One region of the Lysobacter antibioticus genome, then DNA from elsewhere that is predicted to be linked to it. Evidence: predicted binding sites of a transcription regulator. Region 1 holds the regulator's gene; the other holds the start of a gene.
What was found. The regulator sigma-54, encoded in region 1, starts transcription at its own class of promoters, with help from an activator protein. The targets are predictions, from matches to a motif close to TGGCACGNGCNTTGC.
Positions count from the first base shown of each region.

Region 2: a site for sigma-54 is predicted at 8,806-8,820, ahead of glnA (type I glutamate--ammonia ligase). Genes of this name have one in related genera too.

Region 1 is NZ_CP013141.1:742,884-754,918, forward strand. Features, by position in the region: gene murA (UDP-N-acetylglucosamine 1-carboxyvinyltransferase) at 1-136, opposite strand, end outside; gene GLA29479_RS03040 (BolA family protein) at 281-517, opposite strand; gene GLA29479_RS03045 (KpsF/GutQ family sugar-phosphate isomerase) at 750-1,775, shown strand; gene GLA29479_RS03050 (KdsC family phosphatase) at 1,895-2,443, shown strand; gene lptC (LPS export ABC transporter periplasmic protein LptC) at 2,440-3,006, shown strand; gene lptA (lipopolysaccharide transport periplasmic protein LptA) at 2,987-3,514, shown strand; gene lptB (LPS export ABC transporter ATP-binding protein) at 3,514-4,233, shown strand; gene GLA29479_RS03070 (RNA polymerase factor sigma-54) at 4,316-5,725, shown strand; gene hpf (ribosome hibernation-promoting factor, HPF/YfiA family) at 5,958-6,287, shown strand; gene GLA29479_RS03080 (PTS sugar transporter subunit IIA) at 6,330-6,794, shown strand; gene hprK (HPr(Ser) kinase/phosphatase) at 6,958-7,908, shown strand; gene rapZ (RNase adapter RapZ) at 7,905-8,816, shown strand; gene GLA29479_RS03095 (EF-hand domain-containing protein) at 9,238-9,594, shown strand; gene GLA29479_RS03100 (hypothetical protein) at 9,647-9,991, shown strand; gene GLA29479_RS03105 (PTS sugar transporter subunit IIA) at 10,263-10,655, shown strand; gene GLA29479_RS03110 (HPr family phosphocarrier protein) at 10,709-10,978, shown strand; gene ptsP (phosphoenolpyruvate--protein phosphotransferase) at 10,992-12,035, shown strand, end outside.
Region 2 is NZ_CP013141.1:550,866-562,900, forward strand. Features, by position in the region: gene GLA29479_RS02270 (lysophospholipid acyltransferase family protein) at 1-211, shown strand, start outside; gene GLA29479_RS02275 (YheT family hydrolase) at 219-1,208, shown strand; gene GLA29479_RS02280 (tetratricopeptide repeat protein) at 1,300-3,375, shown strand; gene GLA29479_RS02285 (YbhB/YbcL family Raf kinase inhibitor-like protein) at 3,439-4,065, shown strand; gene GLA29479_RS02290 (RDD family protein) at 4,160-4,633, shown strand; gene GLA29479_RS02295 (META and DUF4377 domain-containing protein) at 4,658-5,518, opposite strand; gene GLA29479_RS02300 (DUF4377 domain-containing protein) at 5,617-6,546, opposite strand; gene GLA29479_RS02305 (META domain-containing protein) at 6,675-7,178, opposite strand; gene GLA29479_RS02310 (DUF2750 domain-containing protein) at 7,263-7,754, opposite strand; gene GLA29479_RS02315 (undecaprenyl-diphosphate phosphatase) at 7,801-8,607, opposite strand; gene glnA (type I glutamate--ammonia ligase) at 8,897-10,306, shown strand; gene GLA29479_RS02325 (TorF family putative porin) at 11,032-11,835, shown strand; gene GLA29479_RS02330 (P-II family nitrogen regulator) at 11,882-12,035, shown strand, end outside.

The sequences.
Region 1 (12,035 bases):
GCGGCACGTTGCGGATCGTTACCGGCGCGTCGGCCAGCAAGGTCGCGCACAGGATCGGCAACACGGCGTTCTTGGCGCCGGAAATCTGGACTTCGCCATTGAGCGGCTGCCCGCCTTCGACCACGATTTTTTGCATTTAGGGAGCCGGGTATGGGAAATGGAGAATCAGTAATGGTAAGAGCAGACGGCCGGGGACGGGTGAGGTCTCGGTGAAGTGCCGCCTTGGGCGGATCGCAGGTTCGGCACGGGCCCGCCGGCGAGCGGTGCACGCACGGCCGCTTCAGCGATTGCCGGCCTCTTCGGGCGTCAGGGTCTTCAGCGCCAGGGCGTGGATCTCGCCGCCCATGCGCTCGCCCAGGGTCGAATAGACCAGGCGGTGGCGGGCCAACGGCAGCTTGCCGCGGAAGGCCTCGGCGACCACGGTGGCCTCGAAGTGGACGCCGTCGTCGCCGCTCACTTGCGCTTGCGCGCCGGGCAGGCCTTGTTCGATCAGGGTGCGGATGGTTTCGGCGTTCACTACTCGAGCCTCTGGGTGATGCGGCCCGTCGCGCGGACCAAGGATGAAGCGGCAATGCGGACGACGCAGACGCGCTGCGTAGGCCGGAAGCCGGCTGAATGCGGGGTGGCCGCCGCCCGGGCAGGATCTGCCGCAGGGGACGGCGCTGGGCGGACGAACCGCTTAGAATTGACGGATTAGCCTAGCGGAAAGCCTTCCGGTCCGAAATGGCGACCTTCGAAACGGCCACTCTATGACCAGCACCGCACGCCCCGCCCTCGATCCCGCCTTCCTGCAATCGCCCGCGGCGCAGGCCGGCCTGGCCCAGAGCGGCCGGCGCGTGTTCGAGATCGAGGCCCAGGCCCTGGCCGCGGTCGCGGCCCGCATCGACGGCGATTTCACCGCCGCCTGCCGCCTGGTCCTGGCCGCGCACGGCCGGGTGGTCTGCACCGGCATGGGCAAGTCCGGCCATATCGCCCGCAAGATCGCCGCGACCCTGGCCTCGACCGGCACCCCGGCCTTCTACGTCCACCCGGGCGAAGCCGGCCATGGCGACCTGGGCATGATCACCGACGCCGACGTGGTCCTGGCCCTGTCCTACTCGGGCGAAAGCGACGAAGTGCTGATGCTGCTGCCGGTGCTCAAGCGCCAGGGCAACCGCCTGATCGCGATGACCGGCCGGCCGCAGTCGACCCTGGCGCGCGAAGCCGACGTGCACCTCGACGTCAGCGTGCCGGCCGAGGCCTGCCCGCTCGACCTGGCGCCGACCTCCAGCACCACCGCCTCGCTGGCGATGGGCGACGCCCTCGCCGTCGCCCTGCTCGAGGCGCGCGGCTTCACCGCCGACGACTTCGCCCGCTCGCACCCGGCCGGCGCGCTCGGCCGGCGCCTGCTGCTGCACATCACCGACATCATGCATGCCGGCGAGGAAGTGCCGCGGGTCCATGCCGATGCCAGCATCAGCGAGGCCCTGGTCGAGATGAGCCACAAGCGCCTGGGCATGACCGCCATCGTCGACGACGCCGGCTGCCTGATCGGCCTGTACACCGACGGCGACTTGCGCCGCACCCTCGACGACGCCGGCGTGGACCTGCGTTCGACCCGCATCGCCGAGGTCATGACGCGCTCGCCCAAGACCATCGGCGCCGACGCGCTCGCGGTCGAGGCGGCGCAGCTCATGGAAACCCACAAGATCAGCGGCCTGCTGGTCGTGGACACTGAACGCCGCGTGGTCGGCGCCCTCAATATTCACGACTTGTTGCGTGCGAGAGTGGTTTAACGGCCGGGAGTCGTGAATAGGGAATCGGGAATCGCACAGCGGTTCTCGACCCGTCCAGATCGCTGCTACCCGCTTTCCGATTCTCCATTCCCGATTCCCGATTCCCGACTCCAAGCCCCATGCCCTACAGCCACCTCAACGATTACCCCGCTGAAATCCGCGAACGCGCCGCCCGCATCCGGCTGGCCTGCTTCGATGTGGACGGCACGCTGACCGACGGCCGCCTGACCTACGACAGCGAGGGGCGCGAGCTCAAGAGCTTCCATGTGCAGGACGGCCAGGGCCTGTCGCTGCTCGGCAAATTCGGTATCGCCGTGCATTTCGTCACCGCCCGCGGCGGCGTCATCGCCGCCCAGCGCGCGGCCGAGCTCGGCGCCACCGCCCACGGCGACGTCGCCGACAAGCTCGCCTGCGTGCAGCAGATCGCCGCCGGCCTGGGGCTGTCGCTGGACCAGGTCGCCTTCATGGGCGACGACCTCGCCGATCTCAAGATCCTGCCCCACGTCGGCCTGTCGGTCGCCCCGGGCAATGCCCACCCCTGGGTGCGCGAGCGCGTGCACTGGCGCACCGTGGCGCGCGGCGGCGAAGGTGCGGCGCGCGAACTGTGCGATCTGCTGCTCGGCGCACAAGGCCATGCCGAGCGCGTGCTGACCGGTGCGCTCGGATGAGCTGGCGCGGCATGCTGACCCTGATCCTGATGGCCGCCGCGGCATTGAGCGGCTGGGCGCTGTGGTCGCAACGCGACAAGAACAACGGCGACGGCCGCACCGAGGCGCGCCCGGACTATGTGCTCAACCAGTTCGAGGCGGTCGTGCTCAACAAAGAGGGCAAGGAATCGTTCACCTTGCGCGCGCCCAAACTGACCCGCGATCCGGACGAAAAGACCCTGGACGTCACCACCCCGCTGTTCCTGATCCCGCCGAAGGCCGGCGGCAACGGCGGGCCGTGGGAAGTGCGCTCGCAGCGCGGTTGGGTCAGCGCCGAGGGCGACGAAGTGCGCCTGCGCGGCCAAGTCAAGGCCGACAGCACCAATGCCGCCGGCAAGGCGATCAATATCTCGACCGAGGAACTGAACGTGTTCCCCGACACCAACAAGGCCACTTCGGCCGTTCCGGTCAGGTTGATTCAGCCCGGCACTATAATGACAGGCTCGGGACTGCAGGCCGATCTCGAAACCAAGAACGTCACCATCCCCAACGTCAAGGTCCGCTATGAAGCGAAAGCCCGCTAACTGGCCGGCGCTGTGCCTGGTCGCCCTTCTGCTGGCGCCGGCGGCCGCGCTCGCACGCTCGTCGGACCGCAACCAGCCCATGGATGCCGGCGCCGACCGCAGCGATTGCTCGGTCAGCTCCGACTCCGGCCCCTGCGTGCTCACCGGCAACGTCAAGATCACCCAAGGCACCTTGATCATCAATGCCGCCAAGGCCGACATCAAGCGCGCCGACGGCGACATCAGCTTCGTCACCCTGACCGGCTCGCAGGCGACGCTGAAGCAGGAGCTCGACGACGGTTCGCCGTTCAACGGCCGCGCCAACAAGATCGAGTACGACATGCCGAAGGACACCATCGTCCTGACCGGCAATGCCTACGTCGACAAGAACGGCGACACGATCAAGAGTGAGCGCATCGTCTACAACTCCAAGACCGGACAGGTCGAGAGCGGCGGCACCGGCGGTCGCGTCAACATTCGTATGCAGCCCAAGAGCAAAACCGCCGCCCCGGCCAAGGGAGGCGGCTGATGCTGGTCGCACAAGGCCTGCGCAAGGCCTACCGCTCGCGCGAAGTGGTGCGCGACTTCGGCCTGACCCTAGACGCGGGCGAAGTGGTCGGCCTGCTCGGCCCCAACGGCGCCGGCAAGACCACCTGTTTCTACATGATCGTCGGCCTGGTGCCGGCCGATGCCGGCCAGATCGTCCTCGACGGCAAGGACATCACCTCCGAACCGATGTACGCCCGCGCCAAGTACGGCGTCGGCTACCTGCCGCAGGAACCCTCGGTGTTCCGCAAGCTCAGCGTCGCCGACAACCTGCGCCTGGTGCTGGAACTGCGCGACGACCTCGACCGCGCCGGCATCGAGCGCGAGCTGGCCAGCCTGATGGACGAGCTGCAGGTGACCCACGTCGCCGAGCAGCTCGGCGCCAGCCTGTCCGGCGGCGAGCGCCGCCGCGTCGAGATCGCCCGCGCCCTGGCCGCCCGCCCGCGCCTGATGCTGCTGGACGAACCCTTCGCCGGCGTCGACCCCATTTCGGTCGGCGAGATCCAGCGAATCGTGCGCCATCTCAAGAATCGCGGCATCGGAGTGTTGATCACGGACCATAACGTCCGTGAAACCTTGGGCATTTGCGACCGGGCGTATATCCTGAACGACGGTGGCGTGCTCGCGCAGGGGGCTCCGGACGCGCTGCTGGCCAATCCCGATGTCCGCCGTGTCTATCTGGGCGAGCAGTTCCGTCTGTAACCTAGCGGTTGCCGGGCGCGGACGGCGCCCACGACGCGCGGCCCGGGCCGACAGCCATCTCAGGTCGCGTTAGCAATCGATGATGAAGCCCCGCCTCCAAGCCTCGCTCGGACAACAGCTGGTGATGACGCCGCAATTGCGGCAGGCGATTCGCCTGCTGCAGCTGTCGGCCGTCGAACTGGAAGCCGAACTGGCCACCGCGATCGAGAGCAATCCGCTGCTCGACTGGACCGATCCGTCCGCGGTCAACGAAGACGAGCCGCGTCCGCCGCCGAGCACCGAGGAAGGCGCCGAGGCGCCGACCGCCGAGCCCGAATGGACCATGGACGACGGCGAGACCTGGTACGAACGGGTCGGCCCCTCCGACAACAGCGATGAAGACTCGCCCGCGGCCGAACAGGTCGCCGAGGCCGAGACCCTGCACGACCATCTGCTGTGGCAGTTGCACCTCAGCCCGCTGTCGCAGCGCGACCGCAGCATCGGCGTGGCCCTGATCGAGGCGATCGACGACGACGGCTATCTGCGCGAAAGCCTCGCGGCGATCGTCGAATCGCTGGCGATGGGCGCCAGCGAGGAAGAAGTCGCGACCGTGCTGCACCAGGTGCAGCGCTTCGACCCGGTCGGCTCCGGCGCGCGCTCGCTCAGCGAGTGCCTGAGCCTGCAGCTCAACACCTTGTCCGACGACACCCCCGGCAAGGCCCTGGCCCTGGTGATCGCCGGCGAACCGCTGGAACGTCTGCCGCGGATCGGCGCGGCCGGCCTGGCCAGCGAACTCAAGCGCGACATCGCCGAGGTCGAAACCGCGGTGCAGTTGCTGCGCTCGCTCGATCCGCGCCCCGGCGCACAGATGGGCGCGATCTCCACCGATACCTACGTCACCCCCGACGTGGTGATCTGGCGCCAGAACGGCCTGTGGCGCGTGGCGCTGTCGGAAGCGATGCGCCCGCGCATCTCGATCCATCGCGGCTACGAAAGCATGATCCGCCACGCCAACGCCTCCGATGCCAGCTATCTGCGGGGCCATCTGCAAGAAGCGCGCTGGCTGCTCAAGAGCCTGGAAGCGCGCGGCGACACCCTGCTCAAGGTGGCGCGCTGCCTGCTCAAGCAACAGGCCGGCTTCCTCGAATTCGGCGACAGCGCGCTGCGCCCGCTGACCCTGCGCGAGGTCGCCACCGAAGTCGGCCTGCACGAATCCACGGTCTCGCGCGCGATCGCCCGCAAGTACGCGCGCACCCCGCGCGGGACCATGCCGCTGCGCGCTTTCTTCGCCTCCGGCATCGACACCGGCTCCGGCGGCGAGGCCTCCAGCACCGCGATCCAGGCCATGATCCGGCGCCTGATCGAAGCCGAGAACCCGCGCAAACCCTTGTCCGATGCGCGCCTGGCCGAAACCCTCAAGGCCACCGGCGTGCCGGTCGCACGCCGCACCGTGGCTAAGTACCGCGAGGCCATGAGCATCCCCTCGTCGCAAGAACGCGTGCGCATGGGCTGAGCCCGCCAAATTCCGCAAAATCGCCGGAATTCGGCTTTAATTCCCCAGCGAATCAGCGACTTAAGCCTGGCATACGACCAATGTTGCGGTCTTGCCACTTGCACCTGGAACTGAGCGTGAGATGCTGGAATCCCTGGCCCCGGCCAGGGCGTCAATCAGGCTCCGAAGCCCGCCGACGAGCGACGGCCCGGAGCCCAGTCTGCATTCTCCCGCGACGTGAAGGAGGTCTCCGATGCGTATCGAAACCCACGGCCAGCAACTGGAAGTCACTGCAGCCCTGCGTGACTATGTGGAAACCAAGCTGGCCCGTCTGCAGCGCCATTTCGACCAACCCTTCGACGTGCGTACCCAGCTCAGTCTCGACAAGCCCGACCATCGCGCCGAGGCCACCGTTCTCATCGCCGGCCGCACCCTGCACTGCGATGCCGCCGCCATCGACATGTACGCCGCCATCGATCTGCTCGCCGACAAGCTCGACCGCCTGCTGATGAAGCACAAGAGCAAGCAAGTCGACCATCACCGTGGCGAAAGCCTCGCACGCAATGGCGAATTCGTAGGCTGAACCCGGCCCCCGGGACCCGGTCATCGATCCAGACACGCTGTCATGCCGCTTTATGAATTATTGAGTGCGGAACGGGTCGCGATCGTGGTCGAACCCGGCGATCGCAACACCGTGCTCGATGTCGCCGCACGCATGCTCTGCGACGGCAATGCCTCCACCGCGTTCGCCCTGCGCGCAAGCCTGGGCGAACGCGAACGCCTCGCCAGCACCGCCATCGGCCACGGCGTCGCCATTCCGCACGCGCGCACGCCCTTGTTCGAAAACAGCCGCGGCGCCTTTCTAAGATTGGCCCAACCCATCGATTTCGGTGCCATCGACGGGCACCCGGTCGACCTGGTCCTGGCCATGGCCATTCCCGAGCACCACGTCCAGCAACATCTGCAGTTGCTGGCCGAGCTGGCCGAACGCTTCGCCGATAACGGCTTTCTCGATCGATTGCGCACGGCGCCGAACGTCGCCGAGCTGAGCTATCGCCTGCTCGACCACGTGCGCCGCAGCGCGGCCTGAGCGTACTGATCTGAGCCGTACTGATCCGGGCCCCGCTCGTTCCCCGAGCCGCTGAGCCGCCCCATCGGCTCGCCCGCCCTGCCTGCCTCACATCGCGCCGCGGATGCGATCGGCCCCGCGCCGATGCGGACACTGCCGTCGCTTTGCTCGTAAACTTCCGCCCATGAGCAAGAGCATCCGTGCAGGCGAACTGTTCGAACAGCAACGCGAGCGCCTCGCCCTGCGCTGGGTGGCCGGCCAACGCGGCGACGGCCGCCTGGTCGAGGCGGTCAATACGGTCGCGCGGCGCCCGTCCCTGGCCGGCTATCTCAATGCGATCTATCCGAACAAGGTGCAGATCCTCGGCACCGAAGAGCTGACCTGGCTCGACGGTCTGGACTCGCGGCTGCGCTGGGAAACGATCGAGAAGATCATCCAGTTCCGGCCCCTGGCCCTGGTCATCAGCAAGGACCAGCCCTGCCCCGAGGACCTGCGCATCGCCGCGGAGGAAACCGACACCCCGTTGTGGGTCTCGCCGCGCCGCGGTCACGAGCTGCTCAATCACCTGCAATACCATCTGGCGCGCGCGCTGGCGCCGCAGATCACCCTGCACGGGGTGTTCATGGAGATCTATTCGATCGGTGTGTTGATCACCGGCGAATCCGGATCGGGCAAGAGCGAACTGGCGCTGGAACTGGTGACGCGCGGCCACCGCCTGGTCGCCGACGACGCGCCGGAATTCACCCAGATCGCGCCCGACGTGCTCGACGGCACCTGCCCCGACATGCTCCAGGACCTGCTCGAAGTGCGCGGCCTGGGCGTGCTCAACATCCGCCAGATGTTCGGCGACACCGCAGTCAAGAACAACAAATACCTGCGCCTGATCGTGCACCTGACCAAGCCGATGAGCGAACCGCTGCCGGCCGGCATGGAGCGCCTGACCGGCGACACCGGCATCCGCCGCGTACTCGACCTCGACGTGCCGATGATCACCCTGCCGGTCATGCCCGGCCGCAACCTCGCCGTGCTCACCGAAGCGGCGACGCGGCTGCACAGCCTGCGCATGAAAGGCCTCGACCCGGCCGCGGCCTTCATCGCCCGGCACAGCAACTTCCTGGAGCGCGGCGAATCGTGAGCAACTCCCCCTTCGACACCGCCTCGGCCGCCGAGAGCAACGCCTTCACCCTGGTCATCGTCAGCGGCATGTCCGGCTCGGGCAAGTCGGTGGCGCTGAACACCTTCGAAGACCTGGGTTTCTACTGCGTCGACAACCTGCCGGCGGAACTGCTACCGCAGTTCGTGCAGAACGTGATCAAGGCCGAGGAAGGCATGCCGACCAAGCTCGCGGTCGGCATCGACGTGCGCAATCGCCATAGCGACCTGGCCAATATTCCCGAATGGCTGTCGGCGGTGGGCGCGCTCGGCGCCGATCCCAGGCTGGTGTTCTTCGAGTCCAGCGACGGCGTGCTGCTCAAGCGTTATGCCGACACCCGCCGCCGCCATCCGCTGAGCCAGTTCGGCCTGGCCCTGGCCGATGCGATCTCGCTCGAGCGCCAAGTGCTCAAGCCGCTGCGCCAGATCGCCGATGCGATCGTCGACACCAGCGAGCTCAACGTCCATCAGTTGCGTCGCCACGTCATCACCGAATTCGCGATGGGCGGCGACGCCGGCATGTCGCTGTTGTTCGAGTCGTTCGCCTATCGCCGCGGCGTGCCGGCCGACGCCGATTTCGTGTTCGATGCGCGCGGCCTGCCGAACCCGCACTGGAACCCGGCGCTGCGGCCCTTGTCGGGCCGCGACGGCGGCGTGCGCGATTATCTGGAGGCGCAGGCCGACGTGAACCTTTACGTCGAGCAGATCAGCCAGTTCCTCGACACCTGGCTGCCGCGCCTGCAGGCCGACAGCACGCGCAGCTACGCGACCATCGCCTTCGGCTGCACCGGCGGGCGCCATCGCTCGGTGTACCTGGCCGAACGCATGGCCGAACACGCCCGCACCCGCGGCTGGAACGAAGTCGCCGTGCACCATCGCGAGCTCGACTGAGCCCCGCTGCGCGGCTCATCCAGCCCTCGAACGCAGCCCTCCCTGAGCGCATTAACGAAGCCCTTTCAGCTCTCCCTTTGCAAAGAGGGGCTAGGAAGGGATTTGCTCTTAGGCACCATCCAGGCGTACGCGCAGAGCAAATCCCCCGCGCCCGCCGTCTTCGATCGGCTTCGTACCACGCGGGGCGCCGCCCCGTTTGCAAAGGGGACGGACTGTCGTGTTGGAGCGCCCGCGAAGCCCAGCCGCGCGCAACGCCCTTCGCGGCGATATGAACGCGCTCTGAGCCTCGCCCTGGACCGGCTTGGCGTCCTTACAAAATTTTCCCATTGCCGTGTCGCGACGCTTGCAAGCCTCGCCTTAGTTTCGTGGTGTGCCAGGGCCTGATCGCTCCGGTGCGTCTCCATCCCCACGGAGCAACGACATGAAAGCCATGATCCGCCGCCTCGCGCCGATGCTGCTTGCGGTCGGTGCATTCGCCTTGCTGCCGGCCACGATGGCGCAGGCGCAGTCCGCACCGCCGGGCGATGCGATGCAACGCACCGAGCCGCCGGTCAACGACCAGCGCGGCCAAGCGCCTACCCCGCCGCCGGCCGACACCACGGTACCGGCGAGCTTCGTCGACCTCGACCGCAACGGCGACAACAAGATCAGCCGCGACGAAGCCGCGCTCGATGCGCGCCTCGCCGCCAATTTCGCCATGCACGATCACGACGGCGACGGCGCCTTGTCGCTGGCCGAATACCAGGCCGGCGATGGCAAGCGCGGCGGCGACAAGTGACGCCACCGCGCCCGCTGCCGATCGCGCCCACTCCTGACCGCCAAGGATCGTCATGAATATTTTCACCACTCGCGCGCGCGCTCATCCGCGTGCCCTGGCCGTAGCCTTGAGCGCCCTGTTCGCCGCCGGCGTGTTGAGCGGTTGCAACAAGCCCGACCCGGCTCCGATGGAATCGAGCGGGCCGGCCCCGGCCACCACCGACCCGGGGCCGGCACCGCCCGCGAACGACCCGGCACCGGCAACCGCCACGCCGCCCGGGGACATCCCGCCGGCGAACCTGCCGCCGCCGACCGATACCCCCAGCGACACCCCGCCGGTGCAGAACCCGCAGCCGACGCCGACCGACCCGACCGGGCCGCCACCGCCGGCCGAGGACCGAGCGCCGTCGATGCAGTGACGCGGCACCATCCGCAGCGCAGCGGGCCATCACAGCACGACCCGCCTGCGCTGTGATCCCGATCGGCCGCGGCGCCGGTCGGTCACGCTTCCATCGCGCCGGGGCACCCCGCTCGCGGCACTGCACGCCCCGCACTCGCCCCGGCGGACTCGAAGAATCAAACAGTTGCCCGCCGCATTCCGGCCCTCGACCCGGAGCGTCCGTCGCCATGCCTGCGGACCGCCGCATTCGGCGCTTCCGGCTTGTCACTCCGCTCTGTTAAGTTGGAGGCATGTCCGTCGGCGTCCTTCTCATCACCCATTCCGGTATCGGCAGCGCACTCGTCGCGGTCGCCAACCGCCTGCTCAACCCCTTGCCGCTGCGCACCGAAGCGCTGGAGGTCCCGTTCGACGCCGATCCCGACGCTCTGCTGCCGCTCGCGAGCGCGGCGCTGCGCCGCGTCGACGACGGCGACGGCGTGCTGGTGTTGACCGACCTCTACGGCGCCTCGCCGAGCAACCTCGCTGCGCGCGTGTCGCGGCTGGGCACGCCGGTGCGGCGCGTGTCGGCCTTGAACCTGCCGATGCTGCTGCGGGTGATGAATTATTCGGAGCTGGAACTGGACCAACTGCCGGCGATCGCCGCCGCCGGCGCCCGCAACGGTGTAATCCTGGATGACGCCTGACCGCATGACGCGACTCGCAACGACGCGTAAGACCATTGCCTGAGGACCCCGACATGATCGAACGCGACCTGACTGTTTCCAACCGACTCGGCCTGCACGCCCGCGCCACCGCCAAACTGGTGCAGGTGCTGTCGGCCTTCCGCAGCAACGCCACGCTTACCGCCAAGGGCCGCGAGGTCAACGCCAAGAGCATCATGGGCGTGATGCTGCTCGCCGCCGGACAAGGCACCCACGTCAAACTGCGCGTCGAGGGCGAGGACGAAAGCAACGCCGCCGACGCGGTGATCGCCCTGTTCGACCGTCGTTTCGACGAAGACAGCTGAGCCGGAGGCGCACATGAGGCAGGAATTCCAGGGTCATGGGGCATCGCGCGGCAGCGCGCTCGGCCGCGCCCGCGTCCGCCTGCCGCATGCGCTGGAAGTCGCCGAGGAACGCATCGGCCACGACCAGGTCGAAGCCGAGCTGGCCCGCCTGCACGTCGCCATCGACACCGTCCGCAACGAAATGCATACCCTGCGCGACCGCCTGCACGGCGCGCTCGCGCACGAGGTCGGCGAGTTCCTCGACCTGCACACCCTGCTGCTCGACGACCCGGAACTGCTGCACGGCCTCGACGAACTGATCCGCAGCGGCCACTACGCCGCCGACTACGCCCTGCGCCTGCAACGCGACCGCATCGCCTCGGTGTTCGAGGCCATGGACGACGCCTACTTCCGCAGCCGCGTCGACGACATCGACCAGGTGATCGGGCGCATCCATGCGGCCCTGCACCGGCGCGATCACGATACCTCCGGGGTGGCCGGCGAGATTTTGGTCACCGACAACGTCGCCCCGGCCGAACTGGCGCAACTGCAGGCCCAGGGGGTGATGGCGATCGTCACCGCCGCCGGCAGCACCTTGTCGCACAGCGCCATCCTCGCCCGCAGCCTGCACCTGCCGCTGGTGGTCGGCACCGCCCAGGCGCTGCTGAAGATCAACGACGGCGACGCCCTGGTCGTCGACGGCGCCACCGGCACGGTGATCCTCGAACCCAATGCCGAGGACCTGCGCAGCCACCGCACCCGCACCCGCGAACTCGCCCGCGAACGCAAGCAACTGCACCGCCTGCGCCGCGAGCCGACCCGCACCCTCGACGGCGTCGACATCAAGCTCTACGCCAACGCCGAGTCGCGCGAGGACGTGGCCGAGGCGCATTCGCTCGGCGCCGCCGGCGTCGGCCTGTACCGCACCGAATTCCTGTTCCTGCAGCGCAACGAACTGCCCGACGAAGACGAACAGTTCCGCGTCTATCGCGACGTCGTCCTCGGCATGACCGGCCGCATGGTCACCATCCGCACTCTCGACCTCGGCGCCGACAAGGCCGACAAGACCGGCCTGGCC
Region 2 (12,035 bases), 190 kb from region 1:
GCTGCGCTACGGCGAGCGCGGCAACGCCCAGTCGGTGGTCGCCTTCCAGGGCAAGGAAAGCTTCTTCGCCAACTTCCTGCGCCTGCTCGGCGAACCCGGCTGTGTCGCCGAGATCCATTTCCTGACCCCGATCGGTCCCGGGCAAGCCGATGGCCGCCGCCGCATCGCCGACCTGGCGCGGCAGCGCATCGTCGAGGCGATGGCGAGCTGAGGCCATGCTGACCGCCGCCGACTACGCGCCTCCACGTTGGCTGAGGAACGCGCACGTCCAGTCGGCGCTGGGTTCCAGCCCGCTGCGGCGGCGCCGCGCCGAGCTACGCTTCGCCCAGATCGGCGCGCAGACCACCGAACACCTGATCGAGGCCGGCGACGGCGTGCGCCTGCACGGCCTGCACAGCGCCGTGCCCGGCACCGCCGCGTGCGGGCTGGTGCTGCTGCTGCACGGCTGGGAAGGCAGCGCCGATTCCAACTACATGCGCCTGACCGCGGCGCAGTTGCTGGCGCGCGGCTTCGAGGTGTTCCGGCTCAATTTCCGCGATCACGGCGACACCCATCACCTCAACGAAGGCCTGTTCCACTCCAACCGCATCGACGAGGTGGTGCAGGCCACGGCCGAGATCGCGCGGCGCTTTCCGTTGCGGCCGCTGTCGGTCGCCGGTTATTCGCTGGGCGGCAACTTCGCCCTGCGCCTGGCCCTGTGCGCCACCGATGCCGGCCTGCCGCTCGCCCATGTCGCCGCGGTCTGCCCGGTGCTCGATCCGGCCCGGACCATGGAGTCGATGGAGTCCGGCCTGCCGCTGTACCTGTGGTACTTCGAGCGCAAATGGCGCGACTCGCTGGCGCGCAAGCGCGCGCTGTTCCCGGCGCTGCACGATTTCGACGACCGTACCTTGGGCCTGAGCATGCGCCCGCTGACCCAGTGGATGGTCGAACGCCACACCGACTTCGGCACCCTCGACCGCTACTTCGACGGCTACTCGATCGCCGGCCAGCGCATGGCCCGCCTGGAGGTGCCGGTGAGCATCCTGATGGCCGCCGACGATCCGGTGATCCCGGTCGCCGGCTTCCAGGAACTGGTCCTGCCCGAGCACGCCCGCGTCGAGATCGCGCCCTGGGGCGGGCATTGCGGCTTCCTCGAGAATGCCCAGCTCGACGGCTTCGCCGAACGCTGGATCGCCGACCGCCTGAGCGCCTGCGCCTCGGCCTGAGGCTGCTGCGCGCGGCAAGCGCCGCCGGGGGCCGGGAAAACCGGCGCGGCCCGCCTACAATTGCCGTTCTTATCCCACCCGAAGCACACGAATGTACGAACCCATCCTCGACGCCCTGCGCCGTGGCGCCACCGCGGAGGCGTTGTCCGCCGCCGAGCAGGCCGTGGCCGCAGACCCGCAAGACGCCGCCGCGCATCGCCTGCACGCCGCCGCGCTGCGTCTGGGCGGCGACCGCGAAGGCGCAGTCGCGGCGATCGACCGCGCGATCGGCCTGAACCCCGAGGATGCGCAACTGCATCTGGAACGCGCCGGCGCGCTGCTCGACGGCCGTCAGCTCGACGAGGCCCAGGCCGCGCTCGCCACCGCGATCGGGCTCGACCCCAATCAGTTCCCGGCCTATATCGTCAAAGCCCACCTCGCGATCGCGCGCGGCGACCTCGACGAAGCCGAGCGCCTCGGCCGTACCGCGGCGCGCATCGCCCCCGGCCATCCGCAGGTCGCCGCCGTTGAAGGTTCGCTGGCGCTGCGCCGCGGCGACAACGACCGCGCCCTGGCGGTGCTCAGCCAGGCCGCCTCGCTGGCGCCGGAAGACGCCCAGATCATCCATGCGCTCGCCTTCGCCTACCTCGCCAAGGGCCATCTGGCCTTCGCCGAGCAGGCCTTCCTGACCCTGGCCGAGCGTCAACCCGAGCAGCCCACGCTGCAGTTGATGATCGCCGACCTGATGCGCCGCCAGCAGCGCTTCGGCGAAGCCGCCGACCGCGTCGCCGCAGTGGCCCAGCGCGAGGATGCCGGTTTCGGCGTACAGCGTTGGCTCGGTGAGCTCGAACTCGACGCCGGCCGCCCCGAACGCGCGCTGCCGGCGCTGCGCTCGGCGCTGGCGGTGATTCCCGACGACCCGCGCACGCTCAACGCGATCATGGAAGCCTGGCGCCGCCTCGACGACGTCGACGATGCGCGTCGCACTCTCGAATCCGCGCTCGCCACCCACGCCGACCTGCCCAACCTGTGGCGCGCGCGCCTGGCCCTGGAGCCGTTCGCCGAAGCCGGCGCGATCGAGGTCATCGAGCGCTGGCAGAACGGCATGCCCGGTCACCTGGGCGCGCTGGAAGCGCGCGCGGCGGTGCACGACTACCTCGGCGAACACGCGCAGGCCGAAGCCATCGCCCATCGCATCGTCGAGCTGCATCCCGGCGACGTGCGCGCCGAGATGCGCATCGTCCAGGGCCTGGCCGAGACCGATCCCGACGCCGCCGCCGAACGCATCGAACGCCTGATCAGCCTGTCGCCCGATCCCTTGGTCAAGCGCGAGTTGCGCCAGTTGCTCGGGCGCGCCTTCGACCTGGCCGGCCAGCCCGAAGCGGCGGCCGCGACCTGGGCCGAGCTGCATGCCGAAGTCATCGACCAGCGCCTGCCGCGCAACGCCATCAGCCGTCGCAACGCCGCCGAATGGCCGGCGATGGCGCCGATCGCCGACGGCGCCCAAGGCGTGCTGTTGCTGTGGGGCGCGCCGGGCTCGCGGGTCGAGCGTTTCGCCCAGATGCTGACCGCGGTCGGCGCGCCGCTGCTGGTCGACCGCTATGGCGAACAACCGCCGACCGATCCGCTGCAACGTTACGGCACGGTCGAGGAATTGCTCGCCGGCTCGCTCGACCCGGCGTTCCTGGTCAAGATGTACCGCGCCGCCTTGCCCGCGCGCGGTGCCGCCGAAGGCCCGGTGTTCGACTGGCTGCTGTGGTGGGACAACGCCCTGCTGCGCGCACTGCGTCCTTACCTGCCCGAAGCGATGATGCTGATCGCGGTGCGCGACCCGCGCGACATGCTGCTCGACTGGCTGGCCTTCGGCAGCACCACGCCGTACGCGCTGGAAACGCCCGAGGCCGGCGCGCGCTGGCTGGCCCAGACCCTGGACCAGATCGTCGACCTGCACGAAGGCAATCTGTTCCCGCACAACCTGGTCAAGCTCGACGAGATCGTCGACGACCCGGGCGCGCTCGCTCAGGCCGTCGCCGACACCTTGCGCATCCAGGTGTCGCTGCCGAACGATCTGTCGCTCGGCGGCGCGCGCCTGGCGCCGGGCCGTTGGCGCGAGTACACCGGTCCGCTCGGCGAAGCCTTCGCCCTGCTCAAGCCGGTCGCCCGCCGCCTGGGCTACTCGGAAAACTGAGCCCCTAGCCTTATCCACGACATCGACGGCGCGCCCGACGCGCCGTCGCTCCAGGAGCCCGACATGCGTATCCACAGCAATAGTTTCGAGCACGGTAAGCCTCTGCCGGCCGAGTTCGCCGCCGGCCAGGCCACCGCCGAGGGTTTCGGCTTCGCCGCCAACCGCAATCCGCACCTGGCCTGGGACGGCGTGCCGGCCGGCACGCGCTCGTTCGCGCTGTTGTGCATCGACCCGGATGCGCCGACCGTGCCCGAGATGGTCGACCGCGACGACGTGCAGATCCCGGTCGACCAGGTGCGCGGCGATTTCTTTCATTGGGCGATGATCGACATCCCCGCCGCGGTCACCGAGATCGCCGCCGGCAGTTGCAGCGACGGCGTCACCGCGCACGGCAAGCAGAACCCGGCCGGTCCCGCGGGCTCGCGCCAGGGCATCAACGACTACACCGGCTGGTTCGTCGGCAACCCGGATCTGGCCGGCGACTGGTACGGCTACGACGGCGCCTTCCCGCCGCCGAACGATCTGCGCCTGCACCGCTATTTCTTCCGGGTGTTCGCCCTCGACGTCGAGCGCCTCGATCTCGACGCGCGTTTCACCGCCGGCGACGTGCTGCATGCGATCCAGGGGCACGTGCTCGGCCAGGCCACGACGTATGCGACGTATGCGCTGAATCCGGCGGTCGCCGGCTGATAGACGGCGGCGCGGCGCGATTGCGGGCAGGCCGCCGGCTGGCTAGAGTCCGCCGAGGCGGCCCGCTCCGGGACCGACAGGGAGCACGATCGACATGGACGACAACCCGTATCACGCACCGCAGACTGCGGTGCATCCGGACGAGCGCATGGCGCAGCTGGAAGCCGCGACTTTCCTGCGGCGTTTCTTCAACTACCTCATCGATTTCATCGCCTGCTATGCGGTCGGCTTCGTGCTTGCCTTCGCGTTGGCCTTGTTCGGCGGGGAAGGCGCGCTGGCTTCGATGGACGAGCCGAACTTTGTTCGCGACTACGCCATCGGCATCGGTCTGATGCTGGTCTACTACATCCCGCTCGAAGGCATGTTCGGCGTCACCGTCGGCAAGCTCATCACCGGCACCCGCGTCGTCGACGAGCAAGGGCGTCCGCCGAGCTGGGGCCAGGTGATCGGGCGCACCTTCGCGCGCCTGATCCCGTTCGAGCCGTTCTCGGTGCTGTTCTCGGACAGCCGCCGCCCCGCCGGCTGGCACGACCGCTTGCCGAAAACGCTGGTGGTGCGGACGCGCTGAGCGCAGCGCGTCCGCGGGAGCGGCTCAGGACTTCGGCGCGGGCACCAGTTCGCTCTCGACCACCATGTCGAGCACGTAGGCCACCGACGAGGCGTCGGCCGGCGGGTTCTTGATGTCGAACTTCTTGACCCGCACGACATTGCGCACGCCGGCTTCGTGCTGGTAGCCCTCGATGTCCTGGTACAGGAACTGCCACTCGCCCGGCGCCTGCGAGACGCCGTTGGCGTCGTAGCTGCGCTCGCGCACCCACAGGCACTGGTGCTTGGGCATCAGCGGATGCGGGCAGGTGCGGCGCTGCGCGTCGACCTCGAAGAACAGGGTCGCGCCGGCGCTGCCGTAACGGGTTTCCGCGGTCGGCTCGCCGCTCAGGCTGAGGGTGCTGCCCGAGGCGGTGGTCAGCCGCAGGCGCGGCTGCGGCGCCTCGCCTTCGATGGCGAACTTCGCATTGCCTTCGAGCTGCTTGGCGATCTCGCTGTCCATCTGCATCAGGCGCTGGTCCTGGCAGGCCATCAACGTGGTCTGGAACTGCTTGACCTCGATGCGGTCGCCCTTGAGCACGTACATCGCGCCGACATGGTTGCAGCCGCCGGACACGCCGAGGCGGTCCTTGACGAAGCTCAGCTGCAGGCCGTACTTGCCTTCGCGCTGGAGCGTGGCGATCGGCTTGCCGGCGCTGTCGGTGGCCGAGTCGAGATTCCACTTGTAGCCGCCCAGGTCGATGGCGGATTTTGCCGCAGCGGCCGGCTCGGCCGTGGCGGCGATGTCGCCGGCGGGCTTGGCGGTATCGCCCCCATTGCCGGTGTTGTGGGACGGCGCGGCGCAGGCGGCGAGCAGGGCGAGCGACAGCGCTGCGGCGGAGAAAGCGAGGGGGCGGGTGATGTTCATGGGGCGCGATGATCCAATGTTTGCTGCGAAGACAGGATCAACGGCCCTGCGCGGGCCATGGGGTTGGCCGCGTTCAGCCGCGGGTCGGCCAGGGCCGATCATTGGGCGACCGCTCCGCCTACGGTGCCGTTCTCTTCGGTCGGTTCCGGCGTCCACGGCGTGGCGTAGTCCAGCGCATACGCGCCCACGAGGCGGTCGCGCAGCCTCAGCGGGTAATGACGTACACGGACGAGTTCGTGCGCGCCGGGTGCGTGGCGATAGCCCTCGATCGGACCGAAGAACCGATACCACGCCGAGACCGGCGCACGTCGGCCCCGGACCGAGCGCAACTCGCGCACCGACATGCAGCGAGCGCCGCCGCCCGGCACGCCTTCGCAGCCGACTTCTTCCGCTGCGACCTCCAGCAGCCTCTCGACCGGTTGGCTGCCCCACAGCGCATCCTGCGTCTGCAAGACCAACTGGGTGCCGTTGCGGCTGGTCAAGCGCAGGCGCTGCCGCACGCCATGGCCCTCCAGGCGGTAGCGGTAAGGCGAGAGCAGGTGTTCGTGGACCGCGATCGAAGTCGCCTGGGCGAGATGGTTGAGACAGCCGAGGGTCTGTTGGACTTCATCGGACACCTCGACGACATCGCCGCGCAGGCGATAGTCGCCGGACATTTCGCCGCAGTGCCCGTCGATCGTCAGGCGTCCGTCGTCGCCGAACTCGAAATGGATCTGCGAGAACTCGTTCGGCTGCAGCTCCGGCAGTGCGCGGCCGTCGGCGGCGGTGGCGAGCAGGATTTGCCAGCGGTAGCCGACCAGCCCCTGTGGGCCTGGATCCGGTGTCGGCGTCGGCGGACGCTGCGTCACCGCGGCCGGGCGCGCGTCGCCCGGTTTGGCGGTGGGTTCGGGTTCGGTCGCCGCCGCCGCCGAAGTATGGCCGGGCAGATCGCCGCCGCCGCCGCTGCAGGCGGCCGTGAGCAGGGCGGCGACCAGTGTTAGCAGATGTGCGCGGCGGCAATGGGTGGAAGCGGAAGATGGCGAGGGCATGAGGGGCCTCCTTGGCGAGATGGCATAGCCTGGGTCGTGCGTGGGGTTGCGCGCCATCGCTGCGGCGCCGACAAATGCGAGTTCGGTCACGTTGCCGAAGAACGAAACAGGTCGCGCGCGAACGCGCTTCAGCGCGCCGGCGCGGCCGGCAGGCCGATCAACTGCATGCGCGCGCCGTCGTCCGCCGTGATGCGCAGGACCGGCGCGCGGCCATGCGCATCGATGGAGAAATGCGTGCCGATCAGGGGCTGGGCGAAAAAGGCGCGCTCCATCGCCGCGCCGTGGCGACAGCCCGCTACGGTCTGTACCGCGTCGAGCCGTCCGTCGTGCACGAGCCGTTCGCCTTCGACCCGATAGGCGCCGCTGAGGGTGTTGCAGGCCCCTTTCACTCGATAGCTGTCGTCGCCGAAGCGCACATGCAGGCCGCGTTTACGCGCTCCGCGCAGGTCGCGGACGCGGCGGCCTTGCGCATCGGTGGCCTCCAGCGGGTACCAGTCGAAGGCGCGCAACCAGCCGGCCTGGGTCTGCGGCAGCGAATACGTCGGGGCCGCGCGTTTCGATGCGGCGGCTGAGGACAGCGAACAGGCGGCGAGCGCCGTCGCGAGCACCGCGGCAGAACAGATCCTGTGCATGACGACTCCTTGTCGAAGGGGATGCGCTGCGCGCGCGACAGCGCCCGCCGGTCCTGGTCGAACGCGCCGGCGCGCCGTCCGGGGTCAGGACTTGGGCTTGGCGAACTTCTGCGCCAGTTCGCGCTGGGCGCGCTCCAGGTCGAGGGCGCCGGCGCCCTCGTCTTCCTGCTCGCTTTCGTCGGCGAGCACGGCGTCGATATGCCCCAGCAGTTCCGCCGCGGTAACCACCGCGCACTGCATCGTCGTGTTCGGAAACACGCCGACGCCGAGGCCGGCTTCGGTCAGCGCCGGCGCGGCCTTCGCGCGCCAGGTTTCCAGCTCGCGCAGCACCGGGGCATAGCCCTTGAGGTTCGGCGCGGCCGCCAGGGCGGCGCGCGCGGTGCCGGTCGAGGGCCATACCGGCAGCAGCTCCTGGCCGTCGGCGTCGAACAGGGTCAGGACGAACTCGCCGGACTCGGCGACCCACAACTGCCGGGTGCGCGCGATGGCCGCGACGAAGGCGGCATAGCGCTCGGGCCCGGACAACTGCGCGTAGTCGAGCAACTCTTGTTCGGCGGCGCGATCGGCTTCGTTCATGGCGGCTCCTGCCGGTGGGGCGATGCGGTCAGCTGGGGCGATGCGATCAACTGCCTGAGGGCATCAGCAGCAAGAGCGCTGCGCCGAACACGAAGCGGTAGATCGCGAACGCGGTGAAACGGTGGGTCTGGATATAGCGCAACAGCCACTTCACCGCGATGAAGGCGGTCACCGCCGAGGCGACGAACGCCACCGCGAGCGCGTTCCAGTCTTCGTTGGCGGCGGCGGGCGTGCCGAGCACGCCGAGCAGCTCGTAGCCGCTGGCCGCGAACATGGTCGGGATGCCGATCAGGAAGGTGAACTCGGTCGCCGCGGCGCGGCTGGTGGTGCCGGCCAACAGGGCGATGAAGATCGTCGCGCCCGAGCGCGAGGTGCCCGGGAACACGCCGGCGACGACCTGGGCGATGCCGACCAGGGTCGCGACGGTCCAGGTGATCTCGCTGCGTTCGCCGAGCGCGGCGGCGCGCTTGGCGGCGAAATGTTCGGCCGCGATCATCCACACGCCGCCCAGCACCAGCGCCCATGCGATCGGCAGCACTTGGTCGGGCAGGGAGAAGCCGGCCTTCTTGACCGCGATGCCGAGCACCGCGGTCACGCCGAAAGCGAGGGCGAGCTTGAACAGGTAGTCGCGGTTGTCGCGCTGACCGAAGCCGGTCGCCAGGGTCCACAGCCGGCGCCAGTAGATGACCACCACGGCGAGGATCGCGCCGGCCTGGATCGAGATGTTGAACAGGTCGGAGCGATGCCCGAGCCAGTGTTGCGCGATCAGCAGATGTCCGGTGCTGGAGATCGGCAGGAATTCGGTGATGCCTTCGATGATGCCGAGGAGCAGGGCGGCGAGCAGGTCGGTCATTAGGGGCGGGGGTCTTGGGTCGGGGAGTCGGGACGCCGGCGGCGCGATCGGGGGTTCGCGGCGGCGCGCCAGAATAACGGAAAGCGTGCTGCACTAACTTGGTGTGATTGCCTGCTTCGCTGCGCTTATATGGTGCGCTCGTGCGGCGGCGAATCGGGGATTTACTTTTATTTCATAGGCTTACGGGTGGCCAAAAGTTGGCATGACGCTTGCTTCCCTATAGGCAGGCGGCTTCAATGCCCTCGTGTTGCACGACTCTTTCACCCGACTCCCCATTCCCGGAACGAACATGTCTCTCGAACAGGTCGAAAAGCTCATCAAGGATCACAAGGTCGAATTCGTCGACCTGCGTTTCACCGACATGCGTGGCGTGCAGCACCACGTGACCTTCCCGAAGTCCATCGTCGAGCCCTCGCTGTTCGAAGACGGCAAGATGTTCGACGGTTCGTCGATCAGCGGCTGGAAGGGCATCAACGAGTCGGACATGATCCTGTTGCCAGATCCCTCGACCGCGTTCCTGGACCCGTTCACCGCCGATCCGACCGTCGTGCTGACCTGCGACATCCTCGACCCGGCGACCATGCAGGCCTACTCGCGCGACCCGCGCGGCGTCGCCAAGCGCGCCGAGGCCTACCTGAAGTCCAGCGGCGTCGCCGACCAGGCCTTCTTCGGTCCGGAACCCGAGTTCTTCATCTTCGACTCGGTGCGTTACGCCAATGAGATGGGCCACACCTTCTTCCATATCGATTCGGAAGAAGCCGCCTGGAACTCGGGCAAGGAATACGAAGGCGGCAACAGCGGTTACCGTCCGGGCGTGAAGGGTGGTTATTTCCCGGTCGCCCCGCTCGACTCGCTGCACGACATCCGCGCCGAGATGTGCAAGACCCTCGAGCAGGTCGGCATCGAAGTCGAAGTGCACCACCACGAAGTCGCCAACGCCGGCCAGTGCGAGATCGGCACCAAGTTCAACTCGCTGGTCGCCAAGGCCGACGAGCTGTTGACGATGAAGTACATCATCAAGAACGTCGCCCACCGCAACGGCAAGACCGCGACCTTCATGCCCAAGCCGATCGTCGGCGACAACGGCAGCGGCATGCACGTGCACCAGTCCTTCGCCAAGGGCGGCGTCAACCTGTTCAGCGGCGACGGCTACGGCGGCCTGTCGCAGATGGCGCTGTGGTACATCGGCGGCGTGTTCAAGCACGCGCGCGCGATCAACGCCTTCACCAACTCGGGCACCAACAGCTACAAGCGCCTGGTGCCGGGCTACGAAGCGCCGGTGATGCTGGCCTATTCGGCCCGCAACCGTTCGGCCAGCTGCCGTATTCCCTACGTGGCCAATCCGAAGGCGCGCCGCATCGAGATGCGCTTCCCCGACCCGATCCAGTCCGGCTACCTGACCTTCGCCGCACTGATGATGGCCGGCCTGGACGGCATCAAGAACCAGATCGACCCGGGCGCACCGAGCGACAAGGATCTCTACGATCTGCCGCCGGAAGAGGAGAAGGGCATCCCGACCGTGTGCCACTCGCTCGACCAGGCGCTCGAAGCGCTCGACAAGGACCGCGACTTCCTCAAGGCCGGCGGCGTGTTCACCGACGACTTCATCGACAGCTACATCTCGCTGAAGATGCAGGAAGTGACCAAGTTCCGCGCCGCGACCCACCCGCTCGAATACCAGATGTACTACGCCGTCTAAGGAGATTGCCGCAGATGTACATCGGGTCTTCGGATCGGCGGATGTCCGGCCCGGTCCATGCGGACCAGGCGCTCACCGGGCCGGAATGCGCTTCAACGCATTCCGGAAAGCTCCCGGCTCGCCCACTCGAATACCAGATGTACTACGCGGTCTGATCACATGAGCGCCTACGCCCTGCCGCCACCCGCCTGCCGTCCCGATCGCCCGCGCCGCTTCGATGCGGCGCGGCGGGATGCCACGCGGCGGCGCGCGGAGGCGATGCGCGAGATGCGGTGAACCAGCACACGGCCCGGGGCTAACGCTCCGGGCCGTGTCGCTTTCAGGGAAGACGAACCCACCCGGGCGACGCCACTCGCCCGCCAACCGCCCGATATCGGCCTGAGGTCGACGTCGCGGGAGCGGCTTGCCCGAACAAACCCAGGACACGCAACGCAAAGTCCCGGACCGAAAACCGAAGCAGAAACGCAAACCACGAAACCCAGAAACGATCGAACGAAGCAACGCAGCCGACGCGACGAGTACGCAGCCCTCGAGCCGCGACCGATCGACCCGCGCGATGCCAGGACGACCGCACCGACAGGAGGACAGCCATTCGACGCAGGCGCGGACCGCAGAGTCCGCCCGCGCGTCCATCTCCGGCACGAGCACGACGAAGGCGTCGACGCGGCCGGAGCGCAACGAAGCAATGACCGGGGAGGGGCCACCGCTTATGAGGAGCCTGCGTCATGTCGTTACATAGCAAAACCGAAAACGCCGCCGGCGCCGCCGGCAAGACCGTGCTGGCCAAGGCGGCGCTCGCCACCGCGCTCGCGTTCGCCGCGCTCGCGGCGACGACCGCGCATGCCGGAACCTCGGGCTCGGTGAGCCTGACCAGCGACTACCTGTTCCGTGGGGTGTCGCAGAACAACCAGAACCCCGCCCTGCAGGGCGGTATCGAGTACGCGCACGACAGCGGCTTCTACGTCGGTGCCTGGGGCAGCAACGTCAGTTGGCTGTCGGACACCGTCGTGATCGGCGACGACATTTCCAACAGCCTCGAACTCGACGGCTATGTCGGCTACCGCGGCAAGGCCGGCGAGCTGTTCTCCTACGACGTCGGCGTGCTGACCTATTACTACCCCGGCGACTACCCGAGCGGCTTCAACAGCCCCGACACCACCGAGATCTACCTCGGCGGCACGCTGGCGCCGTCGGAGACGGTGTCGGTCGGGCTCAAGTACTCCTATGCCGTGACCGACCTGTTCGGCTACGCCGACTCCGACGGCAGCGGCTACCTCGACGCCAACCTCAACTGGATCTTCCAGCCGGGCTGGACGCTCAACGTCCACGGCGGCAAGCAGTGGATCGAGCACAACAAGGACTTCGAGTACGCCGACTGGAAAGTGGGCGTGACCAAGAGCTTCGACAACGGCTTCTCGGTCGCCGCCGCCTACAGCGACACCGATGCCGAGCAGGCCTTGTACACCAACGCCCACGATAACTTCCTGGCCGACGACGCCTTCACCCTGACCGTGAGCAAGGCGTTCTGAGCACGCCCGGCGCACGACCGCACACGAACCACTACGGAGCTGCGAGATGAAACTGATCATTGCCATCATCCGCCCGTTCAAGCTCGACGAGGTGCGCGAGGCGCTGACGGAAGTCGGCGTATCGGGCATCACCGTCACCGAAGTCAAAGGCTTCGGACGCCAGAAGGGCCACACCGAGCTATACCGCGGCGCCGAGTACG